Regions from separate parts of the Lutispora sp. QWL-02 genome, predicted to be linked through region 2. Evidence: a T-box and tRNA genes for the amino acid it is inferred to sense, from the RefSeq annotation. Region 2 holds a T-box; the other holds one or more tRNA genes.

Region 1 (15,912 bases), 480 kb from region 2:
GATATAGTATTCTTTAAGCCCTTAAGCAAAGATGAGATATTAAAAATAATCGATTTGCAGTTTGACCGCATTGCTCAGCGCTTGAAGGACAGAGAGATAGAAATCCGATTGAGCGAAGATGCCAAGAATTTGATTCTTGAAAATGCATACGATCCTATATATGGAGCAAGGCCTATAAAGAGGTATTTGCAAAAGAGCATCGAAACATTTATAGGCAGGGCATTGATTTCCGGCGAAATTGCAGAAGGTCAAAAGGTATTGATCAGCAGGGACGGAGATAAACTGAATTTCAAAAAGCTGTAAGGCTGCTTCAGGCAAAGATCATCTCCACTGGATATATTCTGGCAGAGATGATTTTTCCTTCCTTCTATATGATATAATTCAAAATATATGGATTAATACAATACTGTTTGGAGGGGATAATATGAGTACCATAATAAAAAATCAAGAGTCATTGGAATGGATTAGGAATTCTAAGCATAGGGATGTATTCCTTAGGCATCTGACCACTTCCAAAGAAAATGACAGATTGTCAGCTCATATAGTTAGAATAGAAAAGGGTGGAGAAATTGTGCCTCATACCCACGAAATACTTGAGGTGTTTTATATAATGAAAGGTGAAGGCCTAGCTCTGGCAAATAGAGAAAGAGTAAAGACTGCAGCCGGAGATTGCATTATAGCCCATCCGGGAGAAGAGCATGGGCTTATTAACACAGGTGAAGGGGAAATACTTTTATATTCAGTGTTTTCACCGGCGAATTGTTGATTAAGGCGGAGATCAAATGAAGGATATAAGGATCACTGAAAATGAAGCAGGCCAAAGGCTGGATCGATTCCTAAGGAAGCTGTTGAAAAAAGCATCCTTGAGTGAAATATACAAAGACATAAGAACAGGCAAGATAAAAGTAAACGGCAAGAGATCCAGGGAAGCCAATATGCTTGCTGTTGGAGACATAGTTACTTTGAGCAATATTGATATGGGAGTCGAGCCCCTGTTCAAAAAGAAGGATACCAAATGCGGAGATATCAAAATAGTTTATGAGGATGAAAATATTATAATCGTTGATAAGCCTGCCGGACTGCTAAGCCATCCTCAAAGCGCCCAGGATAAGGATACGCTTATATACAGGGTACAGCACTATTTAGAATCTGCTGAAGGGTTCAGCACCTCCCCAACCTTTTCGCCGGCTATATGCAACAGGTTGGATAGAAATACTGCAGGTTTGGTTATCGCTGCAAAAAATTACAAAAGCCTCAAAGCCGTCAACGAGATGATAAGGGAGAGAAGCCTAAGAAAGCTTTATCTGTGTGCCGTAAAGGGCATTACGGAAGTAAATGGGGAAATAATAGGCCTGCTGGAAAAGGATGAAAGCAGCAGAAAAACATTTTTAGCAAGGGAAGAGGATGATAGAGGGAAGGAAGCCAGAACGTATTATGAGAAAAAGTGTGATAATGGTGAATACTCCTTGCTCTTGGTCGAACTGGTCACGGGGAGATTCCATCAAATAAGGGCTCATCTATCAAATATCGGCCATCCTGTAATAGGCGACGCCAAATATGGAGATAAAAGGGTCAATGAATATTTTAAGAAGAGGTTTGGGCTGAACCATCAACTTCTACTGGCTCATATATTAAATTTCAATAATCCTCCTCAAGAGCTTCAATACTTAAAAAACAAGACATGGCACAGCAGCATGCCGCAAGAATATGAAGCAATAATTAAGCATCTCTTCGGCCAGCGAACACTATAGGAAGACGGAACATTACAGAGGACTTCATATAAAGTCAATATCCTATCTCGAATAAATAGGGATTAATGGCTATTGGGAGCTATAACAACGGCTATGGAAGGCTGAGCACCGAGAAAAGATTCTAAAAATAGTATATAATTAATCTATAAAGTGAATTAAATGCTTTCAGAATTTCGGAGGTGTTTATCAAGGTTGAAAGGCATTTTATTATTATCAAAGTCGGATTTAAAGCGAGGTGTTATGATGAAGGATAATAATAAAGCATTACTTTCAAAACCGGAAGCCTACCAGAACATAATCAGACTATTAAAGCTACAAGAGCGGTTGTCTTCTGACGAGACATTGAAGCATGCAAAGCAGATGCAAAATGGAAGTAAGAGCTGTACAGCAGTTAATCCAATAATTTAAGATAAAAAGCAGATGATTTATCTGCTTTTTATCTTTTTGCCTTGTACATTTTATGATATATGTATTAGAATTATTATGGTTGATTATATAGTGAATTTATCCTATTAGGGAATAGGGGAAGTCTATATGAAAAAAAATATACCATACTTTCAGTGCGTGGCTGTAATAGTAACTTTGAGCGTTTCTCTGATTCTTAATATATTTGTTTTTAATAAACCATTGTATTTTGGACTTATTATAGGGTTAATTGCATCATTTATTGTTGGAATTATTAACGGATATAATATAAGGACATTGATCAATTTTGCATATGCAGGTCTGAAAAAAAGCTCCAAGGTATTGATCATGCTATCAATGATAGCTATGCTGATAGGCATATGGAAAGTCGGCGGTGTAATACCTGCTATGCTGTATTACAGCTTTGGAATGATAAATGAGAGGATATTTCTTGTATCGTCATTTATTATATCCTCAGCAATATCTATGCTCATGGGAACTTCTACCGGTACGGTGAGCACTGTGGGTATCGTATTGATCGGATTAGGAAGTGCAATGAATATACCGCTTCCCGCTATAGCCGGCACCATAATATCCGGAGCCTTTTTTGGGGATAGGACCTCGCCTATCTCAAGTGTTTTCAATCTTGTTTCAACCATGACCGAAACAAGCCCCCATGAAAATTCGAAGTATTTTATGAAAACTATATCTATAGGAGCGGTGTTAAGCATTATTTTTTATTTTGTCATAGGGCTGAATTATACAGGCATGAACTCTAATGCTCATAATATTATAGATTATAAAAATTTGATGACTCAATATGCCAACATATCGCCTCTGCTTTTGATACCTCCTGTAATATTGATAGTTTTCTATGTCTTTAAGCTTACGGCCTTATATACAATGGCAGCATCAGTGGCTATTGGAACAATTTTCTCCATTGTTTATCAGCGGATTTCTGCTATTGAAGTGGTAAAGGCGGCAGTTATGGGATTCCATCCCTCAATGCCTGCCGAATATAGCGTTGTTCTGGCCGGAGGAGGACTTGTTTCCTTTAAAACCATGTTCATTGTGCTTGTTTGTGCCACCTCATTAAACGGAGTATTTGAAGGGACCAAAATGGTAGAAACCTTGATTGAGCCCATATTGAAGAAGATTAAAACATCAAGAGAGCTTATGCTCTTTACCATAGGGTTTAGTATTGTTTCCGCATTGTTTATGTGCAATCAAGTGATATCAATAATAGTACCATCAGGAGTGTTGATGCAGAGATATAAAGATATGGGAATTGACAAAAAAGAATTTGCCAGATTGCTTTCAGACTCAGGAGTCATGGTGAGCTCCATAATACCATGGAATGTTGCGGCTTTAACGCCGGCATCCATCATGGGGGTATCGGTAATAAGCTATTTGCCCTATGCATTTTTATCATATATCATGCCTATAATATCAGCAGTAAGCATACTATTTTTTCAAAATAATAGTTTAGCATTTAAAAGAGGGAATATGAATGAAGAATCACATAGTTAAGTTAGGTATGAGCAAAAAAACATTGATAGCATATTTGAAGGAAGATATGTATTTATCCTCAAGAAGAGCTAAGGCCTTAATGGATAAGGGTATTCAAATTAACGGAAAAAAAGCATATGGAGATTCGCGGCTGAAAGACGGCGATCTCCTTATCATTGAAGAAGAGGACCTGCAAAAAGATAATATAGTTCCGCAGAAAATGGAGATTAGCATCTTGTATGAAGATGATGATATATTAGCAGTTGACAAACCGCCTTATATGGTAGTTCATCCAACCAAAAATCACAAGGGAGAAACTCTGGCAAATGGCTTGAGATACTATTTCGATGAGAATAATATAAATGAGCCTGTGAGGTTTTTTAACAGGATTGATATGAATACTTCAGGAATAGTTATTATACCAAAAAGTTCTCAAATACACAGCCTTATGGATAGATATTCTGCCGATAGCCTTGAAAAGAAATATTTGGCGGTGGTTTCGGGTATACCAAAGAATAAAAAAGGCAGGATAGAATCTTTTGTAAGCGATCATCCGGATGAGGTCGGCAAAAGATATATATCTGATGAGGGAAAATTTGCAGTTACTGAATATGAGGTATTAGAAGCCTATACTTCTGCATCGCTTTTAGCCATATCTATAAAAACCGGGAGAACTCATCAAATAAGGGTTCATTTGAGCGGCCTGGGACATCCTATATTAGGCGACATCCTATATGGAGGAGACGATGATAGAATAAAGAGACAGGCTCTTCATGCCTCTGAACTCAGTTTCACCCATCCGGTCAAAAATGAGCGTATAGTTATTAAATCCCAGCTTCCTTCGGATATTTTGCTGCTGCTGAAAGGGCTTAAGGAGGCTTTATTAAATTGAAGGATCATAATGAATATATCATTGATGAACAATATTCAGGCAGATGCATAAAGGATTTTCTGATAAATAAATTAGGAGTTTCCCATAGGAACTTGGTCAATATGAAAAGGAATTCGTCTATACTATTAAACGGCGAAGCAGCCTATGTCAATGCAAAGCTTACAATGGGCGACAGGCTTGAGGTTTTTTTAGTGGACAAGGAATCAGAAAATATTTTACCGGAAGCTTTTGATCTGGATATAATTTATGAAGATGATTATATTATTGCTGTAAATAAAGAAGCGGGAATGCCGGTGCATCCTACAAAGGGGCATTTTACCGGAACAGTTGCCAATGCTTTGGTATACTACTGGCGGAATAAGCGGAAAGATATTAAGATAAGACCTATAAACAGGCTTGACAAAGATACATCAGGGCTTGTACTTTTTGCAAAAAATTCTCATGTTCAATATATGATGTCCAAAGAGAAATTTTCATTTCATAAGGAGTATATTGCTATTGCCGAGGGCTTGATTGAAAAGGAAGCAGATATCATCGACTTGCCTATTAAGAGAGAAAGCTATCACACTATAAGGCGCATAATAAGCAAGGACGGGCAAAGAGCAGTTACTTCTTATGAGGTGATAAAAAAGAGTGAAGCAGCAACTTTGCTGAGGATCAACCTTATCACAGGGCGCACACATCAGATAAGAGTCCACATGTCTTATTCGGGTCACCCCCTGTTAGGCGATGAGTTATACGGGGGCAGCAGAGAGATAATACAAAGGCAGGCGCTCCATGCTGAAAAGATTTTTTTTATTCACCCCGCAATAGGATCAGATATTGAGCTGCATGCCAAAATACCTGAAGATATGATGCTGCTATGTGATATATTGGGCTTTTAGCCTTTACAGGATATTTTGCAGTGTAAAGGATTCTTTCTCAGGTATATGCTTTACCAGCAGCTTTAATATAGATAATTTTGATAAGGCTTGAGTTTTGTCCCTGCTTATTAAAAAAGATTCCAGCTCGGAAATATGGATGTCAAGATTATCTATCTCCAAGTGGTCAATGAGCATTGGCCAGACCTTTTTATATTTTTTCCACTGATTATGGAGCTTATCACCTTTTTCACCGGCATCATCCCATTTTTCAGACATTATATCGCTTTCCATTTCCAGTACAAAATCATATAATATTTCTGCATCCTTTTTAAGCATATTTATTGTAAATATGCCTGAGCCTATTATTGCCAGTGTCAGTATGATCGTATATAATAATGGTTTCATTTATCATCATCACCTTTTGTTTTGTCCTTTAGTTGAAACATAAACTTGTTGTCTTGGGAGATATAAGCAAATAAAACATCATCGGAGGATCTTATGTTGCTGTTATCCAGCTGCTTTGCCAACCAATTTTTATCATGGCCTGCTATAGAAAGATTTTGTAAATTTATATGACCGTCTATGATCAATGATATGGGCAGACCTTCATATGCGGCATTTATATTTAGGTCCTCCCTGATCACCGGCTTTTTATTAGTCTTAAGAATTACGCTGATTTGTCCCCCTGTTTCCAGCAGGGCATATTCTACATCATTTATATCGCTTACATCCTTTAACCTAAGCTGCTCCATCAGATCGTCAATGTTGAATCTCTGTTTTCTCAATTCATTTTCAAGTATTTTCCCTTTTTCAACCACTATGCTGGGCTTGCCAGATATAAACCTTCTGGCTGGCTGACTTTTTAAGGATATGTAAGATAGCAATGCCTCACAGATAAATAAAGTGAGAATTGGTATTATGCCTGTAAGCAGGGGTATGCCCACATTGCCCATAGGGATTGCTGCCAGATCAGCTATGACTAAGGCTACAACCAGCTCTGAAGGCTGAAGCTGTCCTATTTGTCTTTTACCCATCAGCCTCATTATCAATACTATTAAAAAATATAGAATTATAGTTCTAACAAAAACGATCAGCATTATAAAGCACCTCATCTTCAACACGGGACTCGACTAACATATACATTTTAACCTGATAACAGATTTATATTCATATCAATCAAAGCAATAAGCCTCCGGCTAAGCCGGAGGCTTATCAAACTCAAGACAAGGTATCCTTTGATATATCATGCAAGGCTTCTCCGGCTTCATCCGCATACATGCCTTCGACAGCCAAGTCTCCGATAGCTATTATGCCTACAAGGCTGTCACCGTCAACAACGGGTAGCCTGCGTATCTGTTTTTTGGACATTATATCGGCTGCTTCATGGACTTCAGTGTCTGAGCAGACGGTTTCTATATCTCTCGTCATAACATTAGATATTTTCTGGCTTGAGTCCTGGCCTTGTGCTACAGAACGGAGCACAATATCTCTGTCAGTAATGATTCCCACTAATTTGTTGTTTTCAAGGACAGGGACAGATCCAATATCCATTGTATTCATTATGTTTGCAGCGTCTTTTATGGTCGCATCCGATGAAATAGTTCTTACATCGCGGCTCATAAGCTCTCTGATTTTCAAATCAATCACCCTTTCAATAGTAGTCTGAATATATTTTTTCCATTAGAATTTTAAATAAATGTATAAAAAAATAGTTTAAATTGAAACATTTTCTATGAAAATATTGTATTCTTTATACATGGAGGTGATGGCGTGAACGATCAAATTAGCAAAGAACTGCTTTTATCCTGTAAGAAAAGAGACAAGCAGGCATTTTCAGAGCTGTGCAAATCATACGAAAGATATCTTTTCACATTATGCTTCAGATATGCAGGAAATGAACATGATGCATTGGATTTAGTACAGGAAATATATATAAAAATTTTTAGATTTATTGATAAATACAATATCGACAAACCCTTTCATCCATGGATCAGAAAGGTTGCGGTTAATACCTGCCTGAATTTTATAAGAGAGATTAAAAGCAATGTCATATCCCTAAACGCCGTAGCCAATAATAATGTGCCTCTTGAGGAAATATTGCCTTCATGTGAGGATTTGGAATATAGGATAGAAAAGATAGAGTTGAAAAAGACCATTGAGAAGCTGTTAAAAGAATTGACACCACGGCAAAGAATGGTCATATCATTAAGATACTATGAAGATTTGACGTATAAGGATATCGCTTTAACTTTGGATCAGCCGATAGGAACGGTTAAAACAGATCTGTACAGAGCACGAAATGCTTTGAAAGAGTATTTATCCGGAGAAATGGAGGTATGAATATGGAGTGTAAATTTGATACATCACTGCTGCAGGCATTGATTGATGATAATATCGAACCCTTGGAACTGATTTTTCTATCTGAACATTTAAAAGTATGCAAAAGCTGTATGGATGAACTGAAAATGCTTTATTCTATTGATCAAAGCCTTAAATCTCTGTTCAATGAAGATAATGAATATACGGATAAACTCTCGTCAAAAACTGAACTGGTGATAGATAACCTGTTTGCACAATTAGAAGAAGAAAAGAAGCTGAAGGATATTGTCAAGGATTCTGCGAAACTGAATGGTTTAATTATTGAAAACTCATCAAGATTTCTTGAATTTATACCTGGAATGCCATTGCTGAGAAGAATGGGAATAAGTTATATGAGAAGAATGAGAATAAGCTATAAAAATAGGATAATGAGTTATGCAATACCTCATAGAAGAAAATCACAATGAGGAGGGGAAAAATTTGATTTTGCTGACTTTTTTGTTAAAGCTGCTTCTTTCGTTGGTATTATTATTTTTTGTAATAACTGCGGTTTTGTTGCTGGTGCCTTTTTATTATCATATGGATTTGGCATATAATAAAGGTATGGCCTTAGATCTGAAAGTAAAATGGGCTAAGAGGTTCTGCTTAAATGGTATCTATAATAGTGACGCTGGATTTGTAACAAAGCTTTTTATATTCGGCAGGGAAATAACAATAAAGCCCAAAAATAAAGCAAAGCAGAAAAAAGAGCAAAAAGACAAAGCAGGTGAATATAAAAAGCATAAAAAACGAAAATTCAAGATCAATGATATTATGGATAAGTATTTTCTTGAAGAATTAATAGTATTTCTAAAAAAAATACTTATAGCCATTAAGCCGGAGCAGTTAAGAATAAAGCTTCTCTATGGATTTGACGATCCTTTTGTTACAGGTTCCGTTTCAGGGATTGTTTATTTCTTAGAGAGCATTTTCCCTAACGCAGATTGTGATATCAGCCCTGTGTTTGATGAAGTAACTGCTGATTTTGAAATGGTTGTCAGCGGTAAACTCACCCTTGGTACATTTATGGTTGAATTGATCAGATTTTTATTTAAAAAAGATGTAAGAAATAAATTAAAAAATTTAATCAAAGCTGAAACTTTTAGCTAGGTATATGTGTAAATATTAATGAGATAAAGATTGAGAGGAGAGAAAAAAATGGATAATAAATTACCCATTGACAACAGTTTGGAGCTAGTATTCAATAAGCTTGAAAATTTCTTAAAAACTGAGACAGTAATAGGTGAACCCATTGCGATTGGTGAAATTACCTTGATTCCCATTATCACAGTTTCTTTTGGCTGCAGCGGCGGTTCCGGCCAGGGCAAAGACTCAAAGGGTTCTGATGGCGCAGGCGGCGGGCTTGGAGTCGGAGCTAAAGTATCACCCGATGCCATGCTGGTCATTAAGGATGGAGACGTCAGTGTCTTACCCATAAAACAAAAGCATAATTTGGAAAAACTTATTGATATGGTACCGGAATTAATAAAAAAGATAGACTTAAAGAAAGCAAATAAAAACTGCTGCAGTGATACTTCTGAAGAAGAGCAGAAAGAAGAATAAGCCCGTTAGGGCTTTTCTTTTATTGAACAGAATTTTGTGATATTCTAATGATGGAAGCGGGGTTAGTATATTATGGACATGATCAAGGCTTTGAATATTGATATAAATAAAAGGCATCTGATTTCCATTGTAGGTGCCGGAGGGAAGACCACTCTACTCTATAATCTGTCAGAAGAATTGAAACAGTTCAATAAAAAAATATTATTATCTACTACTACTCATATATACATACCGCCAAAAGAAATTAATAATGATTTGATCATAAGCAAGGATAGGAAAGCTTTGCTAAGATATGTTGAAGCCATTAGAGATAAAGGAATTTATGTGATGGGGAAGGAAATCACAAATGAAAATAAAATAAAGGGCATAGATATTCATCTTGCAGATGAGTTATATAATACTGGTGTCTTTGACTTTATGCTGTTCGAAGCCGACGGAGGGAAAAAGAAACCAATAAAGGCGCCGGCAGAGTGGGAACCGGCAGTGCCGCAATCAACTACGGTATTGATTGGAGTGATCGGCTTGGATTCACTGGGCAGGGCTGCGGGGGAAGAAACAGTTCACAGACCGGATGAGTTTTGCATCATCTGCGGATGCCGCCCTGGTGATAAAATTGACACGATCATGTTAGCCAAACTGATCAGGCACCCTCAAGGATTGTTTAAAAACGCACCTGATAATGCAAATAAGATAGTTCTGCTTAATAAAGCGGATAATTCCGGTTTAAGAGAAGCAGGATTAAAAATAAAAAGCATGGCAGAAGATGAAAATATCGGGTTTGTCATTGCTTCACTTAGAAATAAGATGTATTGGATGTGATTGATATTATAACGGGTATTATACTTGCTGCCGGAAGTTCGAAGCGTATGGGAAAACAAAAGCTGATATTGCCTTTGAAAAACAGCACGATAGTTGAAAATGCAGTAGAGACGGTTAAAAGCTGTAAAGCATTTTGGGAGATACTTGTGGTTTATCATTCTGAAGAAGTGATGGACAGGATCAAAAAATATGATGTGAAAGCTGTCTATAATGCAAGAGCAGAATTCGGTCAGAGCACTTCGGTAATTGAAGGAATAAAAAATTCTGATCCGGATGCAAAGGCTTATATGTTCATAGCAGGAGACCAACCTTTTATGACCAAAGATATTATCGAAGCGCTTATAAATGCTTGGAAGAAAAATCAAAATTCCATAATTGTACCTTGCTATGACGGAAAAAAAGGAATGCCCACAATATTCCCCGTGGAATTCAAACAAGAGCTTATGAACATCACAGGTGATACCGGAGGAAGAACGATTATACAAGGCAATTCCGACAGGGTGATGTTTGTTGACTTTTATGGCACAATGGCAGGATTTGACATCGATACCCCTGAAGAATATAATGAGACGCTGAAAATAATATAGGTATTGATTAAATCCCTTTTATAATGATATAATATAATTTGAAATCTAATGGGCGGTTAGCTCAGCTGGTTAGAGTGCCACGTTGACATCGTGGAGGTCGTTGGTTCGATCCCAATACCGCCCACCAAAGCATGAAATCATAAGCATTAAAAATTGCGGTGTTATGCACCGCAATTTTTGAATAATAAGCCATTCTTATTTTAGATTTTCAGGATTTAAGCCTTCCAGTTCTTTTAGTACAAACAGGCCGTTTTTCCGCACCAGCACATCGTCAAACCATATTTCTCCGCCGCCGTATTCAGGAGTTTGAATGAATACCAAATCCCAATGCACAGCAGACTTGTTTCCGTTGAAACAATCATCGTAAGAGCTGCCGGGGGTAAAATGGAAGCTTCCCATAATCTTTTCATCAAAGAGGGTATCCTTCATCGGCTTTGTTATATACGGGTTTACACCTATGGCAAACTCACCCACATAGCGAGCGCCTTCATCGGTATCAAATATTCTGTTTATTCTTTCGGTGTCGTTTGCTGTTGCTTTTATGATTTTTCCCTTTGAAAATTCCAGCTTGATGTTCTCGTATGTAAAGCCTTGATATTCTGAAGGGGTATTATAGGTTATATATCCTTCGACTGAATCCTTTACTGGGGCAGTATAAACCTCTCCGTCAGGAATGTTGGCTTCGCCTGAACATTTAATTGCAGGCAGATTCTTTATAGAGAAGCTTAAATCCGTATCTTTGCCTCTAATTTTGACTTTATCGGTTTTATCCATTAACTCCTTCAAAGGATTCATCGCCTTATCCATGTTTGAATAGTCAAGGCAGCAAACATCAAAGAAAAAGTCCTCAAACCTTTCCATGCTCATGCCGGCCATTTGAGCCATAGCATGGCTTGGATACCTCATAACGCACCATTTGGTATGGGGAACTCTTATGTCCGAATGAACGGGCTTCGACCAATTTTTCATATAGATGCTCAGCTTATCTTCCGGGATGTCCGACCATTCTGAGGAATTGAGCGCACCTCTGATAGCTATGTAAGCATGCATTTTTTTCATTCTGTCGGCTTCAAAGGATGATAGAGCAAGCATATGTTCTTTACTTGTGTTCATGATCAGATCCTTCATAAGCTTTCTGCTCTTAATTGAAAGAAATGGGTTGGCCCCCGCCCTATAGCATTCTCTGATAAGCTCTGAAGCCAATTCATCGCCTGAATCAAATAGCTCAATGAGAAGATTTTCACCGGGCTTTATGCTTACTGAGTAATTTATTAGATTTTTTGCTAATTGAGATATTCTAGGATCTTTCAAGTTCTCTCCTCCAATTCGATTGCACTTTTATATTAATCAAATTATATCATAATATAATATAGGTATATAGAATATTCCTGTGGAAAACATATAATTATCACATGTAACAGCTACGATTGGGGTTGAAAAAATGAGCGTTGTTGAAAAAGTATATGGAAGAAGCTTTAAAACTATACTATGGTTTGCTGTACCTTTTAAGAAATATTTTGTTCAGACTTTTTGCCAGGTTCATATGTTTATCAATAAGCGGGCCTTAGAAATACTAAAAAATGACGGTTATAGGGAAGCTTATGAATTTTTCCTACAATATCTGGATGAAATAAATAAAGGTGTTTATTGGGCAGATCAGGATTTCAGAAGCAGAGAGCATTTTTATAATCCATATACGCATAGAGGCTTATACGGATGCAAAAACTCAAGGCAAAGATTCGCGCGTTATTATGGCTGCGCCAAGGTATATTGGGAATCGGGGGATAAAGAGATGGCCATGACTTATCTTGGAGCAGCGGTGCACCTTATACAGGATTCCACAGTGCCGCAGCACGGTGATATATATTTATTGAAAAGCCATAGACGTTTTGAACAATGGATTAAAGCAGTCCATGATAGTTTTGAAAATTACGCAGCTTCTCAAGGCGGTATATATCTTGAGAATCCATATGACTATATCGAAAGGAACGCTAAGGATGCGATTGCAATATATAGAAGATATTCTCTGATCGCGTGTAGACGGGACAGGTTTTATAGGATTGCAGGCCAGATATTTCCGATGGCTCAAAGAACCACAGCGGGATGCTTTCTAAATTTTTATAAGGAAGTTGGAGAAAAAATCTAAGGCGCCTGTATGGCGCCAAATAATTATTTAAGCATGGAAAATACATATACAAAGCGAGTGGCATGTTCCTGTTCATCTGTTATAATCTCGAAAAGCATATCTCTGTGCTTTTTTGAGTTCAGCATGGAGCGTATATCTCTGTATAGTTCCACAGCCTCTAGCTCACCATTGATGCTGCTTTTGACAGCATCAATATAGTTTTCGTATTTTTCTACTTGAGGGATAGGAATTTCTATAGTTCTGCCCGTTAAATCCCTATATATTTTTTGAAACATCCTGTAGTGCTTTCCTTCATCCTCATGGGCAAAGCGTACCTGATCCGCTATTTCTCTGCTTGGTGCTGCCTCCATCATCATTTTGTATTTAAGGTAATCATGCCTTTCGTCTTTCATAGCTTCCCTGAGCAAGTCCAAAAGTTTGCTGTTGTCATCATAATTATCCATATACCATATGGCCCCCTTAAAGAATCATTAGTATATTATATGAAGTTATATAGAAAAGTTTACTTTACGTGCTTATTTTCACAAACTCATCCAGCGGAAAGGACATCAGCCTTTCTTCAGCACCGCCCTTTGGGTCTTTTATTGAAAACAGGATATGCTTGCCTTGCTCCAGGCCGCCCAGCATATCTGCATCAAATATTTCAAACCTTATATATTTAAGCTTCTGTTTCACATCCATAGAGATTAGCTCAGGCATATGACTGGCTATATTTTTTTCATTCTTCAAAAAGCTGCTGACTTGCCCCTTGATTGCTGCGCTGTTGAACCTGTGGATACAAGCCGGCATGTTGGTTCCGATTGACTTAAAGTAGTCAAATTTTAATAATTCATTGAATAAGCAAGATCTCCCTATTATTTTTAATGCGAAACCGTATAAAAGCTCATAATGGTCAGATATTTTTAAAGATCTGCTAAACCCATCGTTATCAACATAATAAGCACCTAAAGCTTTAAAAAATTGAAAAGGGTTAATATTGTGCTCTTCAATCAGATATGAAAGGCTCTTGCTAAATCTAGCCGAGTTGTGGAATATTTCTACCAGCTCTTCTATAATTTTTAACTCCAATATATCCTTATAACTTACTTCTTTTGTTGACAAGACCTCATAGGGAGGGTGAGCATTATACAAAATACCGTATTTATCAGCGGCCTGTCTCAGCCCAGAACCTCTGAGCAGCTTCAAAAAGCCAAGCTGAAGCATATTGGATTTCAGATAATAAACGTCGTTAAAGGATTTTTCGAAGCTTTTTATGTCCTCGCAAGGCAGTCCTGCGATGAGGTCCAAATGCACATGGCAGTTACCTATATCAATGAGCTTTGTTATGTTGTATCTTATACTCTCGAAGCTTTCCGTCCTGCTTATAGTTTCAAGTGTATCATCATTTGTAGACTGAACTCCTATTTCAAACTGGAAAATTCCTTTTGGTGCCTTTTTTACCATATCTAAAAAATCAGAGTCTATAAGCTTGGCGGAGATTTCAAAATGAAAATTAGTATTGCCCTTTTTACTGAGTATGTAGTCCATTATTTTGAGACATCTTTCCTTGCTGCAGTTAAAAGTCCGATCTACGAGCTTAACCTGCCTAACATGGTTTTCTATAAATATATTTATATCATTATAAACTCTCTCCAGAGAAAAATATCTTACACCCGTCTCCAAAGAAGAGAGGCAATATTGGCATTTAAACGGGCAGCCTCTTGAGGTTTCATAATAAAGTATTTTATTCTCCAGGCCGTCAAAAGAAACATATGGGAAAGGTAGCCGGTCAAGGTCGGATATGGGATTTCGCAGCTTGTTTATATGGATGATTCCATTTTTATTGCATGCAAGGCCATCTATATTTTGAGCGGACTCACGCCCCGATTTGAGACGAGACGCAAATTCATAGAAAGTTTCTTCGCCTTCCCCAAAGATAATGTAATCAATCCAAGGGTTTTCTTTCATAGTGGATTCGACATCGTAAGAGACTTCCGGCCCTCCCAATACGATTATGGAATCCGGCATTACTTTTTTCAGGCTTGATCCCAGCTTCATCACCAATTCCCTGTTCCATATATAGCACGAGAAAGCCATTACATCACTATTGCTCAAATATATTTTTTTTATTATGCTGTCAAAGCTGTCGTTTATGCTGAATTCTAATATATATGCTTTTATATTTTTGTTTTGAAGATAGCTGCTTAAGTATCTTACTGCCAGATTAGAGTGTATAAATTTAGAATTTAAAGCTATGAGAGAGAGCTTTTGTATATCCATAGTACGCCTCCGTTTAAAATTGATATAATATTAATTATAACAGTAATTTTAATAATTATGATCGCTAGACCGCAGGCAATCGTCTTTATACTGCTCCATGTTTAAAAAAGTCATAATTTTTATCTTAAATAAGAATACTGTCAATGTATAAAAGTATATCACATGGTTGCTAATAGAGGATAATTTGTTAGAATGTAATTAATATTGCGAGGTGAGAGTATATGGATAAGCGAGAAATCAGCAGGATACTGGAAGAAATAGGGCTTATGCTGGAGATAAAGGGTGATAATCCGTTCAAAATCAAGGCCTATGTGAACGGGGCAAGAATTTTGGAAATGCTGGAAGGAGAACTGGATGATTATATTGAAGATGATAAAATAGTAGGAATAAAAGGAATAGGAGAGGCCCTGTCGGGAAAAATCATTGAGCTTCACAGAACAGGAAGACTGGAGTTTTATGAAAACCTAAAAAACAGCATACCGCCGGGAATTTTTGATATTTTAAAGATCCAAGGCATAGGGCCCAAGAAAGCGAAGATGCTGTATGAAAAATTGGGTATAGAAACCGTTGGCGAGCTTGAATACGCCTGCATGGAGAATCGCTTGCTGAGCTTGGAGGGTTTCGGTGAAAAAACTCAAAGCAAGATACTGAAAGGTATACAGGACATAAAGAGATTCAGCGGACAGTATCTTTATGGATACGTCATAGAAGATGCGGAATCCATAAAGGATAAACTTCTTAAATCTCCTTTGGTCATCCG
Region 2 (15,912 bases):
GAAATCAACTCTACCATGAACAATGGCTTGGAATTCATATATGATCGATATGGAAAAGGAGCCAGGAAACATAATGAAATGGGCATATATTCCCTCAGGGGGGGAACCATTCCAGGAGAGCATTTAATAGTTTTTGCAGGCAAGGACGAGATAATCGAGATAAAGCATACCGCACTCTCCAGGAAGGTTTTTGCGGAAGGTGCTGTCAAAGCCGTTGAATTTATCGCAGATAAAAAGCCAGGATATTATAACATGAAAGATTTGATTAAGGAGATGTGCTCATGATGAACGATATAGATTTGACAAACCCATATAAAATTGCTGAGTTTATAAAAAACTCAAAAAAAAGCACCCCTGTTAAAGCTTATATAGACGGCTCATTAGAGGATGCTGATTTTGGGGGTATAGAGCACTTCGGCTCCGGCAGTTTCTGGATACTCTTCGGAGAGAACGAGGAATTAGAGAGTTTCATCGAGAAACATTCAAATATGATCAAGAAGTATCTTGTTGAGTATGACAGGCGCAACTCAGCAATACCCCTTTTAGACACCAGAAAGATAAATGCCAGAATAGAGCCAGGAGCATTAATAAGAGACAGGGTATCTATCGGCAATAATGCAGTAATAATGATGGGGGCAATAATAAATATTGGAGCAGAAATAGGAAGCGGTACTATGATAGATATGAACGCCGTGCTTGGAGCAAGAGCATCTGTCGGCAATAACTGTCATATCGGAGCCGGTGCCGTATTAGCCGGAGTTTTGGAACCGCCCAGTGCTAAACCTGTTGTAATTGAAGATAATGTTATGATAGGTGCAAATGCTGTGGTCCTGGAAGGGATAAATGTAGGAAAAGGCGCCGTGGTTGCCGCTGGTTCTATTGTTACAAAGGATGTACCGGCAGGTAGGGTTGTTGCCGGAATTCCTGCCAGGATAATAAAAAATATTGAAGATTTGGATAAAGATAAAAATAAACTGCTAGATGATTTAAGGAAGTAGGTTGTGATATAAATGCCGATAATAGTACAAAAATACGGTGGCAGTTCAATAGAAAGCATTGAAAAGATAAGAAATGTAGCAAAAAGGATCAGCGAATGCAGGAAAAAAGGATTTGATTTGGTAGTAGTGGTATCGGCAATGGGAAAAACCACAGATTATCTCATAGATATGGCACATCAAGTCAGCAGCAAACCCAAAAAGAGAGAAATGGATGTTCTTATGTCAACTGGAGAACAGGTCTCAATATCACTCCTCTCTATTGCACTTAATGATATTGGAATTGCGGCGGTATCTTACACTGGGCCTCAATTAGGAATAAAAACAGAAGGATATCATACTAAATCTAGAATATCCGAGATCGATAAAGAAGTTATTCTAAGTGAAATCAATAAGGGGAAGGTAATAATAGTGGCGGGTTTTCAAGGAGTAAATGAAAAAAATGAAATAACTACCTTGGGAAGAGGCGGTTCTGACACGACTGCTGTGGCAATCGCGGCTAAGCTTGAATGCCCCTGCGAAATATATACCGATGTGGATGGTGTATATACCGTTGATCCAAGATTGTACCCCTCAGCCCGAAAACTGGAATCCATAAGCTATGATGAGATGTTGGAGCTGGCCAGTTCTGGTGCCGGAGTATTGCACACCCGCTCTATCGAGCTGGCTGAGATATACAATGTACCTCTAACAGTAGCCTTAAATACAGGAGATATTAAAGGAACAATAATTAAGGAGTTGGATGAAACGATGGAGAAAACAGCAATTACAGGTCTTGCTGTAGACAATAGCGAATCAATGATCACTTTAAACGGAGTACCGCATGATATAAAAATTATTGCAGATATTTTCGCTAAGATAGCAGAATTAGATATAAATATAGATATGATAAGCCAGACAACTCCAATCAATAAGCTTGTCAGCATTTCATTTACGCTTCCCAAAATAGATCTGCCACAAGCGATTAATATTCTTGAACAGTATAAAGAAAAAATATTTACTTTCAGCTATGATACATTTGATAATATATCTAAACTTACAGTGATAGGTATAGGAATGAAAAGTCAATCAGGTGTAGCTTCAAAAATGTTTAATATTCTGGCTGAAAATGATATATCAGTGCATATTATTACTACTTCAGAGATAAAAATATCATATGTAATAAACCCTGAAGATCAGCAAAAAGCCATAGAAGCAGTTGCACGAGAATATAATTTATAAAAAAACGGCGTTTACGCCGTTTTTTAGACTCCCCTTTTACTGAATCCTCTTCCTAATACTTCTGCAGTATTGCTGACCGCCATAAAAGCTTTTGAATCGATTTCCCTTACTATTTGTTTCAGCTTGGCAAGCTGATTGAGTGTAACAATACAATATATCACTCTCTTCTTGTTTCCCGTAAAGGCCCCTTCTCCATCCAGGTAAGTCACACCTCTATGAAGCCTCTTTATTATTTCTTTGACAACCTCATCTTCCTTATCAGAAATAATCATGACTTGTTTCCTTATATCAAAACCCTGCTGCACTTTATCAAGAACCTGAGAAGCTATATACATAGTTATGAGTGTATACAGCGCCGGCTTTAGCCCATATATAAAAGAAGCTATGGTCACTATAATAAAGTTGATTGTTAGAGAAGTGCTTCCAATATTTATGGACATATGTTTTTTTATTATTACAGCTATTATGTCTATTCCTCCTTGGGAAGCCCTGTTCCTAAATACGATACCCATGCCAATTCCATTCAGTATTCCCCCATATATGCTGGACAGCATTATATCATCAATAATATGCATACCTCTTAGAAAACTGAATGCATCTATGAAGAATGAAAATGAGGACATCCCAATTAGACTGAGTATAATAAATTCCTTGTCAACAAATTTATATCCAAGAAGAAATACAGGTATATTAATAGCAAATATAAGCAATCCCGGGCTTATACCGGTTAAGTAATTTATTATTAACGCTATACCGCTTACTCCGCCGCTCAATAATTTATGCGGCATTATAAAAGCGTTGAATGAGATGCCGCTTATGGCTCCCCCTAAAAGTATAAGCACCATCATTATCGGGTATTTAAACTTACTGCTGTATAGTCTATCTATATAATTCATTTATGTACCTCCAAATCTATACATATTATTGCTATCTTATATATCATTATATATACATTTTATAGCAGCAACAATAGCTAAATGCAATCTATGCATAAAACAAGACCAGCATGGTCAGATAATTCCCTATAAATGTAAAAAAGGAACTTGAAGTTCCTTTTAACTATTCGTCAATTTCGTCGCAATTTGTGTCAGAATCAGAATATTTAATCTCAGATGTATTTTTATCCACTATCTCCATTTTAGAGATTGACACTTCATAGGCTGTCCTTGTCACTACTTCCTCTTCGGCAATCTTCTTTTGATACTCTCTGCTTTGTATCCTTCCCCATACTCTTATCCTGTCACCGACTTGAAGCTTCTCTGAGTATCTTGCATTTCTGCCCCATGCTATGCTTGGAATATAATCGGATTTGTTATAAGGGCGGTTTACTGCTATAAGCATATCAGTTATTTCCCTTCCAAAGGGGGTGGTTCTATAGATAGGTTTTTTACATATGTAACCATCAAGGAAAATCTGATTTGGATTTTTTATCTCCTCATCCGATAGGCTTATACTCCTCGCAAATATTGTTAATATCAATTTATTGTTTCCATCAATAAACTTATTATAAGACCTGAGTTGACCCTCTACTATAATTTGGATGCCTTGTTCGATATTCATACCTATTATCAGCCTTTCAGATATCGTAACCGGCAATTCATCTGATACATCACTGAGTCTAGGCACAATCAAATTTACACTGTAAAAATCCTCACCAAACATTTCATGGCTGTATGTCGGTTTCTCTTTCACAATCCCGACAATTGTAACAACATTATTGGATATAACTTTATCAACCATTTTGACCCCCACTCCTTCCTTGCTCTTGTGTTCTTCGAATATAATCTACACTATTATTATTCACACACCTAAAATATTATGAATATATTTCTTATTACATAAAATATTTATTTTGCTGACATCAATTCAATGATGCTTTGAGATGAATTCATTTCATCACCTCCAAGTATTAAAAGAACGTCTTTATCAGATAAATATTTTATAGAACACCCTATAGCTTTTGACAATTGATCAAAATATCTGACCTTCACATTCTTAAATATTCCAAGATTTTTATCCTGTACCTCTTGCTTCTCTCCGCATAAAATGTATAATTCTTTAATATCCAGGCTCAGGTTCCATTCATTAATCAAATCTACTAAAAGCTGATTAAATTCTTTACGATATGATGAAAAATCCGGAATAATTACATATAAGCTTCTGTAATCCAACATTTGGAGCATTTCAAATGCTTCTCTATAATCCCTCTCGGTCAAACAATAGCTGTCAATAAGGATGAAGTTATCATATTTGATTATGGAAAAATCTCTGCCTTTATCATCAAATTGATATAAGGTTTCTTTAACACATTCCATATCTATATCGTAGTATAAAGCACAGCTTATTGCAGATAACGCCGAATATACTTTGCCGATGCCCAAACCTTTTATAGAAATTGGCACTTCAAATGGCTCAATAATCGAGCCGGATTTACTATAAAATGTTCTTTGCAGACAGTAATTAAACTTTGTAATTTCACCATACTCAATGCTGGTAGCAGTAACAGCCGCTTTTTTATTCAATCCATATGTAATAGCTATATTCTCAAATTCCCCATCGATGGCTTTTAAAATATGTGGGTCATCGATGTTTATAAACAAGGGTTTGCCGGGGGTAAAGCAATACATTCCCTTGTTTTTTATAGGGCTTTCATCTATCAATATATAGCAATCATACCTAGGTCTTAGCAGAGACTGAAACCTTTTTAATTCATCACTGTAGCTAAAGGGTATTGTGGTCATATCGTTTGAAAGACATAAAAGCACATAATAAAAAAATTTTTCAGCTATTGAATTGAATTTTTCTGATACTAAGGCATAAGCAAAATCCTTTAATTCTTTTCTTTCATTAGGCTTTGAAAAATGATTTGCAAAAATTTCATCCAAAAGCCTCACTACAAGCTGGCCTTTGCTGCCTCCATAAACTGCAACAATACTCACCTTATCAATAGGTCTTTCATATAAGAGATTCAATAGAGTAAGGTATGTCTCCTCGATATCTTTTACTTGAACAATCGGTATAGATGGATTCGAAACATTCTTGTTTGATATTATAAGTGAAGCCCCCTTCTTGTTTGCATTATAAATGCCCCTCCTGCTTTTTGAATCCAGATCAATGTAAACCATACCCGGAGCTATCTTAATTGGATCAGATGTCATTCCCTTATTTCCAAGCCGGTGTCCCAAGTAACCAAACATATTATCATCTCCCATATCCATAGTATATATATGGTTAACTTATAATATATTTTTATGTATTTCTCATGGCTTAGTATTTATTAGTTTAATTATAGCATTAAGAAAGCAAGCATCATTTGCTTTTCATTTTTATGATATCACTTCTTATTTTTGTCAATCCTTAAATATTCTTTGGTGGAATAATTCTTCTTGGATAAACGCAAGCTTTTCTCAATTTCTTCTATTCCTTCAGACAAATCATCAATAGCATGAGATATTTTCACTGCATTTTCTAATGCATCGGCTAAAATAATCGCCTTTTTTACAGTCTTTATCAGATCACTCTTGCTCATTGTTACCACTCCCCCAAATATTTGCCCTTTGTACATTATATTAATCCATCCTTATTGATTTACACTTTCCTTAAGCTTTATTTGCTTTCCTGTATGATCAATATAATAATTATCTTTATATATCAGTTGTGATATAGGTACAACTTCATAGCCCATTTTTTGAAGTTTATCCAGTATTATTGGCAGTGCTTCCTTAGTATAGGTTGCGTTATTATGGAACAACACTATGGAGCCATTTTTTACTTTCGATATCACCCTGTCGACTATCGCATCGGTACCATAATCTTTATAATCCAGCGAATCAACATCCCATTGTATCACATAATAGCCTAAGTCTTTGGAAACTCTCATAAGTCTATTGCTATAATCACCAAAGGGGGGCCTAAAAAGGTTCACCTTGCTGCCGGTTATTGCCTCTATTTTTTCCGATGTGCTCGTCAGCTCTTCCGTGATTTTTTCTTCGCTTAGTTGTGACATCTGCGGATGGCTTGCTGAATGATTGCCTATCTCATGCCCCTCTTCGCTTATTTTTTTTACCATATCAGGATATTTATCAACCCAGAAGGCTACCAAGAAAAAAGTAGTCTTCACATTGTATTCTTTTAATATCTTCAGCAAATCTTCAGTTTTATCCGATCCCCAGGCGGCATCAAAGCTTATGGCAACCTTTTTTTCTTCCGTATCCACACAATATATTGGTATCATCCTCTCATTGTTCATAAAGGTGCTGATAGGTCCTCTTTGGAACCCTGCCGTATAGATTGCAGATATAAGCGTCAATGCTACAACTGCTGCACCTAATTTTAGATGTCTTCTGTTTATGAAAAATAACTTCATATCAATACCCCCAATTATTAATCATAAAAAATCAAATTATAAAGCTCCTCCGTAATTAACACCCCACTTAAATATATGACATAATTAAAGTCCAATATCCAAGTTTGAACAAATAAATATTGTATTGTTGTATAAAAGCGCAAATATAATTATAATAGAGTTGTTGCGTGTTATAAGTCTTATTGATTGGAGTGATATAATGAATATAGCCTTTTTTCTGGTAGCAAAATCAGATGTTATCTATTTAAGCCCTAAAAATACTATGAGACAAGCTTTGGAAAAAATGCAGCACCATGGATACACTGCTGTTCCTTTAATAGATCATAAAGGCAAATACGTCGGCACCATTACCGAAGGGGACCTGTTATGGAAGCTCAAAAATACCCAAGGACTCACCTTTGAAAACACAGACAAGGTATTGCTGGAAGATGTGCCTCAACGAATAAAAAATATTGCAGTAAGAATAAATGCTCATATGGAAGATCTGCTCACCCTCGCAAGTGCTCAAAACTTTGTCCCTGTGATTGACGATAATAACATATTTATCGGGATAATCAGAAGAAGGGAAATAATTGAGTATTTCACAAAAAACTATATTTCAACTATGAAGGATATCAATTAATCTTTCCGGTTAATTTTATTGCTTATGCAACAGTAACTGGTGTTATAAGGCAACAATATATCAAACTGGCACTACACGAAAAGGTAATATTTTCATGATTATTATATAGCAATATAATCAAAATAATACTAAATAGATTAATCTTGCTATAAAAATAAATTATCTTGGAGGTGTAAATAATGGGCAATAATATAAAAAATGCTCGGAATAGATTCAAGGAAGAGGTAGCTACTCAACTAGGGATTAATTTAAAGCCAGGAGACAATGGAAACCTTTCGGCAAGAGATGCAGGGAGGATCGGCGGCGAAATGGTCAGAAGAATGATAAGATCCTATGAGGAAAGACTTAAATAGTTAACGGCTTAGACAGAAAAACCTGATGGAGATGATTCCATCAGGTTTTTTATTAGGGATTATAGGTGATAAGCTTCATGTCTCCCAATCTGTTTTTATCAATATTATTGGATTCGCTTCCAGGAATGGTAACTGTATTAATATTCCCATCACTTATGTATCTCTTGTCCGGGTTTTTATCAAAATACTTGATGTAATCATATATCCCTGTCCCGGCGACCAGCATTTCACTTCCTCTCACTCTGGGCAGTCTTTGAGGATTAAACTTTATGCTGACAGGCGAAGGGGCCGGATTGCTTCCGACGAGTAAAACTGCTTTATGGTTATATGTTGAGCCTTCACTGCTGCCCGACACAACATATTTATAATTTTCGCCTTTAGGTGCTGCTCCATATGGAAGTGCCAGGGACTGTACCTCATAGTCGGGAAGTATTTCCTTAGTTTTTTGAACATTTTTCCCTAGAGATTTTTGTACCTCTTCAATACTGATTTTACCCAGATTTTCATGATTATATCCATGGTTTCCAATTTCGTAACCATTATTTATAAGGAATTCATACTTTTCTTTAATAAGCTCTTTTTGCCTGAAAGGAACGGGGTAATATACAAAAAAACTTGCTGATTTACCGAAGTCAGGGTGTTCCTTGCTAAAGCTTTCAAGCAATCCCACTGCACAATTCGGATCTATTTTGGCTCCTTCACTATCTTCTATCAGATTGAATTGATTCAATAATCCGTCATCAAAGGTTATAACTACAGGAGTATAGCCTGCCTCCACATTTATCTTATTATCTACAAAATCTCTTAGACTGATAAGCCTATAGCCTTTATCATAAAGAGTTTGAAGGTCTTTTCTAAAGTTTTCAGGGGTTCGTACCCATTCTGACTCTTCTTCTCCAATGCCATGATACATCAATATCATAACTTGTCCATTTTCATTGGGCTTTATTTTTTCATAATCTATCTCTTCTATTTCAATATCCGGAGAAGATTTTTCATCAGGCTTTTCATCTATTGTTTGCGCTTCTTTTGACTTGTCCGGAGTATTGCTGACGGGAACGCCCGGATTGGTACAGCCGATCAAGGTTATACATAAAATAAGATAAAAAATAATAGTAACTTTTTTCATTTTTGCCCTCCACACTCAAGCTTTACAATTATTATATCATATGCAAACCTCCAAATCGACATATTCTGCATACATTCCAAAAATTAGCTTGTGCTGCCATTGAAAAATCAGGTTAAATTATTAATTATATGCTGCCATTAATGAATTTATACATAAAAGCAATAAGTTCTAGTATTTATTTTTTTCACCGGGGTAAATTATTATCAGAAATAAAAAACTTTTATGTGAGGAGGACTTTAAAATGGCACTAGGAAGTGGAAATTATAATAAAGGATTAGAAGTACCAAATGCTCATAAAGCTTTAGATAATATGAAATATGAAATAGCAGCAGAATTGAATTTACCTGTTTATCAGGGCTCTGAGGACTACTGGGGCAATCTTTCTTCAAAAGACTGCGGCAGGGTAGGCGGCCAGATGGTTAAACGAATGATCTCTATGGCCCAAAACCAGATGACAAATCAGTAAACAAAAAATAAAAATCAGACATCTGTTTGTCTGATTTTTATTTTTTAATATGATATAATTTAAGGTAAAGATGGTCAGAGGTGATAGCATGAATGGTAATAGCAATGAAATTGCACTTAATAAATTAATTGTGTTGTTAATTTTGAGGGAAATTGATCTGCCGATAACAACGGCACAGATTACAGACATTGTGTTGGAAAACAATCTTATTAATTATTTCGATCTGCAGCAATGCCTGCAGGAGCTGGAAGAAGCTAAAATGATTATAAAGTTTGGAAATAGGGAAACCTATCAGAACACAGAAATGGGTTTGAAAACTATAGAGTTATTTTTCTCCCGCATAGATGATGCTGTAATATCAAAAATCAAAGCCTATGTGTCGAAGAACAAAGAGAAAATAAGGTTAGAAACCCAAGTCCGCTCTGACTTTATCAAAAAAAGTGATACTGAATACATAGTAAATTTAAAAGTTATCGAAAAGGACATTGTATTGATAGATCTCAGCCTCAACGTAGTATCTGCAAAACAGGCCAAATTGATATGCAGCAATTGGGAAAATAAGTATTATCAAGTCTATGATCAAATAATGAGCCTATTGATAAAGCAATGACTGCTATGCTAACTTATAACGATTGCGAATGCCCCAGGGCATCCTCTCTGTGAGTTGCCCTGCAAGGGCAAAAGAAGGTACCCTGGGGTACTGGACTTAGCCGCTCTTAGGCACACGCGGACTATAGCGGTGTAAGTCTTAGAGTGAGTTAGTTCAGTACTGCACTCTTTTATCAGTCAGGACAACAGATTATTGCAGTAAAATCTTATTCAATATTTCAAATGCTTCTCCGATCAGATAGAGAGAACCGCATATAACGATTATAGAATTATCCTCGGAAATATCGATGGCTTTATTGATGGCCTGAGCTATAGACGGCACAGCATAAACCTCCCGGCAGAATTCTTCGGCTTCTCTTGCCAAATCTAGCGCACTAAGAGCCCTGTCGCTCATAGGTTCGGTAGCGATCAGCTTCTTAGCCATTGGCGCCAGCATGCTTATACTGTCTCTATGGTTTTTGTCCCTTAGCATGCCTATAACCATAATGATATCTTTGTCATAAAAATATTTTTTCAATGCTTCTGCTAAAGCCTTGACTCCATCTTCGTTATGAGCCCCATCTATAACAATTTGCGGATCTGAAGCTATAACAGTGAGCCTCCCCGGCCATTTAACTTTTTTTATACCCTGCTTTATATGCTGTTCGCTTATATGGTACCCTAATTTGCCTAATTCTTCTGCTGCTCTGATAGCTACAGCCGCATTTAGCAATTGATGATCTCCCAAAAGAGGCAATTGTATACCCCTATAGCTTTTATCACCGAAGCAGTAGTCCATTATTTGTCCCTTTATGCCAAAGTCCCTTTGAACGACATCTTTAGGATCTATTTTTATCAGCATGGCCTCCTGCTCCCGGCATATCATTTCAATAACCTTTTCAGATGCGGTAAAGCTCTGAGGGTATAGTATAACTTTTTGACCTTTTTTTATTATACCCGCCTTTTCAAAGGCAATCCTTTCTATCGTATCTCCCAAAACGCTCATATGATCATAGCTTATGGATGTGATTACTGAAATCAATGAATCCAATACGTTGGTCGCATCATACCTTCCTCCCAGACCGACTTCAATCACTCCAATATCTATATTCATATCTTTGAAATATAGAAATGCAAGGGCTGTCAAAGCTTCAAACTGAGAAGGTATTTCTTCCCCTGATTCTGCCATTTTATTAATATTACCCTTTATGATAGAAACATAAGAAGCAAAAACATCCTCCTCCATGCTCACTCCATTTATAAGATACCTCTCCGTAATGCTATGAAGGTGAGGTGAGATATAAGTTCCTACCTTATATCCCCCTTCTCTCAATATGCTTGATAACATCGCGGTAACTGAGCCTTTTCCGTTAGTACCTGCAATATGCACCGCTTTGATCTGTTTTTCAGGATTACCCAATAATTCCAGCAGCCTTTCAATCCTGTTCAAGCCCGGATTGCAGCCGCCCTTTAGATTCATATCAATATATTCTATGGCATCTTTATAATCCATAAATATTGCACCTCTTTATTCCAATCCTTTTAATCTGTCAAGCACTTTTACCATAAGCTCAGAATACTTTTTCTCTTTGTCCTTTTCCTCTTCAATAACTGCTGCAGGTGCTTTAGAGAGGAACTTCTCATTGCTGAGCTTTTGCTTTACTCTTTCTAGCTCCTTCTCCAGCCTTTCCTTTTCTTTATTAAGCCTCTCTATCTCCTTTTCCTTATCGATCAAATCCTCCAGAGGAAGAAATATTTCTGCCCCTTCGATGATTATCGAAACAGCTCCATCAGGTATATTTTCTTTTGTTGTTTTTAATATTACCTCTGAAGAATATGCCAATTTTTGAATATAAGGTGTCCCTTCCATCATAGCGTTAATTACTTCTTCTCTGTCGGAAATAATAATGGTATTTGATTTTCTTGAAGGTACAACATTCATTTCAGCCCTGATATTTCTTATTCCTTTTATGGCTTCCATTATTATCTCCATATTTCTCTCTTGTAATGAAGCATCAAAGGCTTCATCATATTGGGGCCATTGGCTGATCACAATGGAGTGGGAGGTTTGGGGTAAATGCATGTAAATCTCTTCTGTTATAAATGGCATAAATGGATGCAGTAGCTTTATGGAATCTCTCAAAACATACGTCAAAGTAGCTTGTGCTATAGTTTTAGACTCAGCTTCTTCAGAATATAACCTTGGTTTTACCAATTCTATATACCAATCGCAAAACTCAAACCATATAAAATCATAAATTTTTTGTGCGGCTATTCCCAGCTCAAACTTTTCCATGTTTTCTGTTACTTCTCTTTTTAGCCTGTTTAACTTGCTCAAAATCCAATAGTCGGCTGTAGTAAGAGCGTCTCTATAGGAATGAAGTATGTTCTCATAGTCAAAATCATCATCTATGTTCATTAACACAAATCTTGATGCATTCCATATCTTATTAGCAAAATTGCTGAAGGCCTCTACCCTTTCCCAGAAAAATCTCATATCGTTTCCCGGAGAATTTCCAGATATAAGATTAAATCTCAGCGCATCGGCTCCATGCTTTTCTATAACATCAAGAGGGTCAATGCCATTGCCAAGGGATTTGCTCATTTTTCTTCCTTCTGAGTCTCGTACAATGCCGTGTATATATACATATTTAAAGGGTTCTTCCTTCATATTCTCCATGGCGGAAAATATCATTCTGGCTACCCAGAAGAAAATAATATCATATCCTGTTACCAAAACACTGGTGGGATAGAAGTATTTCAAATCTTCAGTGTTATCAGGCCAGCCTAATGTGGAAAAAGGCCACAAAGCTGAGCTAAACCAAGTATCTAAAGTATCTTCATCCTGTTTTAACTTTCCCCCGCATTTTCCACAGGTTTCCTGAGGATCTATGGTAACTATTATTTCCCCACAATCTGAACAATAATATGCAGGTATTCTATGTCCCCACCATAATTGCCTGGAAATACACCAGTCTTGGATATTTTCCATCCAATTAAAGTAGATCTTCGAAAATCTATCTGGTACAAACTTTATTGTACCATTCTTAACAACCTCAATTGCCGGCTCTGCAAGCGGCTTCATCTTCACAAACCACTGTTTTGAAAGTATGGGCTCTACTGTTGTATTGCATCTTTGGCAATGACCCACACTATGATCGTGATCTTTAACAATAACGAGCAGACCCGATTCTTGTAAATCACTGACTATTTGTCTTCTTGCAGCATATCTGTCCAAGCCGCAATACTTTCCACCCAATTCATTTATTGTACCGTCATCATTCATTACCCTAGGCATCGGGAGTCCGTGTCTTAAGCCAACTTCAAAGTCATTGGGGTCATGTGCCGGAGTGATCTTAACAGCACCAGTACCAAATTCCATATCCACATATTCATCTGCAATTATTGGTATTTCCTTATTTAAAAGTGGAAGAATTACCGTTTTACCTATCAGATGTTTATATCTCTCATCTTCCGGATGGACAGCCACTGCAGTATCACCCAGCATAGTTTCCGGCCTGGTTGTTGCGATCTCAATAAAGTCATCTAAGTCTTTTATCTGGTATTTAATATGCCAGAAATGCCCCTTTTCATCGTCATAAATTGTTTCGATGTCTGATATTGAAGTTTTGCAGCTGGGGCACCAATTAATAATCCTTTCCCCTCTATAGATCAACCCTTTTTCATAAAGACTCATAAACACCTTAGATACTGCTTTAGAACAGCCTTCGTCCAGGGTGAATCTCTCTCTGGTCCAGTCACAGGAACACCCTAGCTTTTTCAGCTGGTTAATGATTCTCCCACCATATTCTTCCTTCCAGTCCCAAGCTTTTCTTAAGAAGCCTTCTCTTCCCAAGTCATATTTTGTTTTACCTTCTTTAGCAAGAGAATCAACAATTTTTGCTTCTGTTGCGATGCTGGCATGGTCTGTTCCCGGCAGCCAAAGGGTTGAATAGCCTTGCATTCTCCTCCATCTGATCAATATATCTTGAATTGTATTGTCAAGAGCATGGCCCATATGAAGCTGTCCTGTAATATTTGGGGGCGGAATTACTATTGTATAAGGCTCCTTGCTATAATCTGCCTCCGGGGTGAAATATCCATTCTCAGTCCACATTTTATAGAGTTTTTCTTCAACCTGCTTGGGATCATAAGCTTTGTTAAGATTTTTTGCATCTTCCATTATAATCGCCTCCATCTTTATTGAATCCTTGTTGTATTGACTGATAACGACTACAAAAATTGCGAGACTAAGACTTTGTAGCTTGCATAGGGTTGCACTCTTATATCAGTCAATACAACTGTGAAAATAAAAAATCCTCCGTCCTAATAAAAGGACGAAGGATAAATCCGCGGTACCACCTTAATTCCGGCCAACACCGGCTCTCTTCACTATAACGGGCAGACCCGCCTGCATCTACTGAGATTCGATACAGGAGCTCCAAAGCTACCTTCAGCGAAACCATGCCTTGAATACCTTTCACCCTTGGGTATCCTTCTCTTAAAAAGGTGATTATCGCCTACTCCTCTTCTTCACAGCTTTTATATTAAATAAACATTATCAGCACTTAGCTATCGGATAATCTTATTTATAGCATTTACTCAAAGCTTTGTCAATATGCTTCACAATTTTTTTCTAAATCGTGCCTTTTATCGATACAAAACGATAAAAATATATAAACAAGGATATGAGATTCAAAATGACAAATATGTTCATGAAAAGCGTGCCTATCGGAAGGTCAAGCATTATACCAAACCCGGATACATAAAACATGGCTGTGGACACCTTCCCATACACATTAGCCGGTATGACCACTTCCTTATTATAAAAAAGGAAATATGCTCCCAGTATCATAAACAGCTCTTTTAATGTCATTATAACCAAAATCCAAAAGCTAATTTTATTATTCAACGAGAAAATGCTCAAAACAGAGATCAACATCAGTTTATCTGCCAGAGGATCTAAAACTGTGCCTATCTTTGTGATCATATTATATTTTCTTGCTATATATCCGTCCATAATGTCCGTTATAGCAGAAAAAATAAAAATAGAAAAGGCTATTGCTCCACCGTTTCTAGGAACATATAAGTAACTGTAAATCATGGGCGGTACTAAGCCAATCCTTATAGCTGTCAGAATATTTGGTGTAATCATAGCCTCAACTCCCATCACGACAATTTTTCTTAAATATATTTTTTCCACTAAGAATTACTTTATTAAATCTCTTATTTACATTATATGCATTTTTGTTCTTAAAGCCCATTAAAGTCCTTTATTTCATAAACAAGCACAATCAAAATTTCTGGGAATAAACTGTAAATGATAAATATATTCTTGGAGGTGATTTCATGAAAATTTACGTTAAATTATTGTGTTTCATCATGATTCTTACAATCATTGCTTTACTGTTCAGCGGCTGCGGCAAAAGTGAATTAACTACTATCCGTCTCAATGAAGTCGTCCGCTCAATATTCTATACACCTCAATATGTAGCAATAAGTCGGTGTTCAGCAAAGCTGAACCCATTGATTTTACTTGATTTATAGTAACTGGAAACAAGTAACTTCACCTCACATGCTCCAAACCTGCTAAAATAGGGGTTTAGGAAGGGGGATGAGGTCATTTGTTACCACCAAATCAAAGCCATTTAGCTTATAGATTAAATCTCTATCAGAACGTTAAACAAACTGATAGTATTGCAAAAATTCTTTCACATATTGATCTTTCTTGTGTCTATGACCTTTGTAAACGTTTTTACTCCAGCAATCCATGGGGACGTATCGCAAATTATCTTCCTCAAGATGCTTTAAGGTCACTATTAGTGATGTATCTTGCAGGTTTTACATCCATTAACAAATGGGTCAAAGAACTAAAAGATACACCCCGGTATGCTTACCTATCCGGATTTACCCCTGAGAAAACGCCCTCAAAAGCCTATTTCTCTTGGTTTATGTCTAACCTGTTTGGAGAGGATTTTGACATAAATGATATCATGACTCAGGGTACGTTGCTTAAGAAGATATTTGAACTTGTATTCGTCAATAAATCCATTGCGCTTGGTATTATTGATCCCCATGATAAAGTGATTTTTGATGGTTGCAAGGTCAAGACTTTCTGTAAGCAGAAGTATGTTCCGGAAAAGTACTGTAGGTGCTCCAGCAATAGCATTAA

Evidence for each region. A T-box is a leader RNA that pairs with one kind of tRNA and senses whether it is charged. The one in region 2 lies ahead of AC4HCY_RS11665 (valine--tRNA ligase), so its partner is inferred to be a tRNA-Val.
Region 1: it encodes a tRNA-Val, which carries the amino acid that the T-box ahead of AC4HCY_RS11665 (valine--tRNA ligase) is inferred to sense. The anticodon was not compared.

Annotation. Positions count from the first base shown of each region.
Region 1 is NZ_CM177762.1:2,977,448-2,993,359, reverse strand. Features, by position in the region: gene clpB (ATP-dependent chaperone ClpB) at 1-303, shown strand, start outside; gene AC4HCY_RS14230 (cupin domain-containing protein) at 425-766, shown strand; gene AC4HCY_RS14225 (RluA family pseudouridine synthase) at 783-1,751, shown strand; gene AC4HCY_RS14220 (hypothetical protein) at 1,944-2,159, shown strand; gene AC4HCY_RS14215 (Na+/H+ antiporter NhaC family protein) at 2,286-3,686, shown strand; gene AC4HCY_RS14210 (RluA family pseudouridine synthase) at 3,667-4,557, shown strand; gene AC4HCY_RS14205 (RluA family pseudouridine synthase) at 4,554-5,441, shown strand; gene AC4HCY_RS14200 (DUF4363 family protein) at 5,445-5,825, opposite strand; gene AC4HCY_RS14195 (DUF421 domain-containing protein) at 5,822-6,517, opposite strand; gene AC4HCY_RS14190 (CBS domain-containing protein) at 6,639-7,058, opposite strand; gene AC4HCY_RS14185 (RNA polymerase sigma factor) at 7,191-7,760, shown strand; gene AC4HCY_RS14180 (anti-sigma factor family protein) at 7,763-8,206, shown strand; gene AC4HCY_RS14175 (hypothetical protein) at 8,220-8,888, shown strand; gene AC4HCY_RS14170 (GerW family sporulation protein) at 8,937-9,341, shown strand; gene yqeC (selenium cofactor biosynthesis protein YqeC) at 9,414-10,160, shown strand; gene AC4HCY_RS14160 (nucleotidyltransferase family protein) at 10,157-10,747, shown strand; tRNA gene AC4HCY_RS14155 (tRNA-Val) at 10,798-10,874, shown strand; gene AC4HCY_RS14150 (aminopeptidase) at 10,943-12,058, opposite strand; gene AC4HCY_RS14145 (zinc dependent phospholipase C family protein) at 12,189-12,893, shown strand; gene AC4HCY_RS14140 (ferritin-like domain-containing protein) at 12,917-13,336, opposite strand; gene AC4HCY_RS14135 (B12-binding domain-containing radical SAM protein) at 13,401-15,152, opposite strand; gene polX (DNA polymerase/3'-5' exonuclease PolX) at 15,374-15,912, shown strand, end outside.
Region 2 is NZ_CM177762.1:2,500,927-2,516,838, reverse strand. Features, by position in the region: gene dapB (4-hydroxy-tetrahydrodipicolinate reductase) at 1-285, shown strand, start outside; gene dapD (2,3,4,5-tetrahydropyridine-2,6-dicarboxylate N-acetyltransferase) at 285-998, shown strand; gene AC4HCY_RS11725 (aspartate kinase) at 1,011-2,216, shown strand; gene AC4HCY_RS11720 (YitT family protein) at 2,240-3,112, opposite strand; gene AC4HCY_RS11715 (single-stranded DNA-binding protein) at 3,276-3,956, opposite strand; gene AC4HCY_RS11710 (hypothetical protein) at 4,064-5,413, opposite strand; gene AC4HCY_RS11705 (hypothetical protein) at 5,551-5,745, opposite strand; gene pdaB (polysaccharide deacetylase family sporulation protein PdaB) at 5,797-6,582, opposite strand; gene AC4HCY_RS11695 (CBS domain-containing protein) at 6,782-7,204, shown strand; gene AC4HCY_RS11690 (alpha/beta-type small acid-soluble spore protein) at 7,384-7,557, shown strand; gene AC4HCY_RS11685 (polysaccharide deacetylase family protein) at 7,610-8,686, opposite strand; gene AC4HCY_RS11680 (alpha/beta-type small acid-soluble spore protein) at 8,928-9,152, shown strand; gene AC4HCY_RS11675 (DUF4364 family protein) at 9,241-9,762, shown strand; gene AC4HCY_RS11670 (bifunctional folylpolyglutamate synthase/dihydrofolate synthase) at 9,952-11,253, opposite strand; gene AC4HCY_RS11665 (valine--tRNA ligase) at 11,269-13,923, opposite strand; T-box leader at 14,071-14,286, opposite strand; gene AC4HCY_RS11660 (CDP-alcohol phosphatidyltransferase family protein) at 14,377-14,895, opposite strand; gene AC4HCY_RS11655 (transposase) at 15,365-15,912, shown strand, end outside.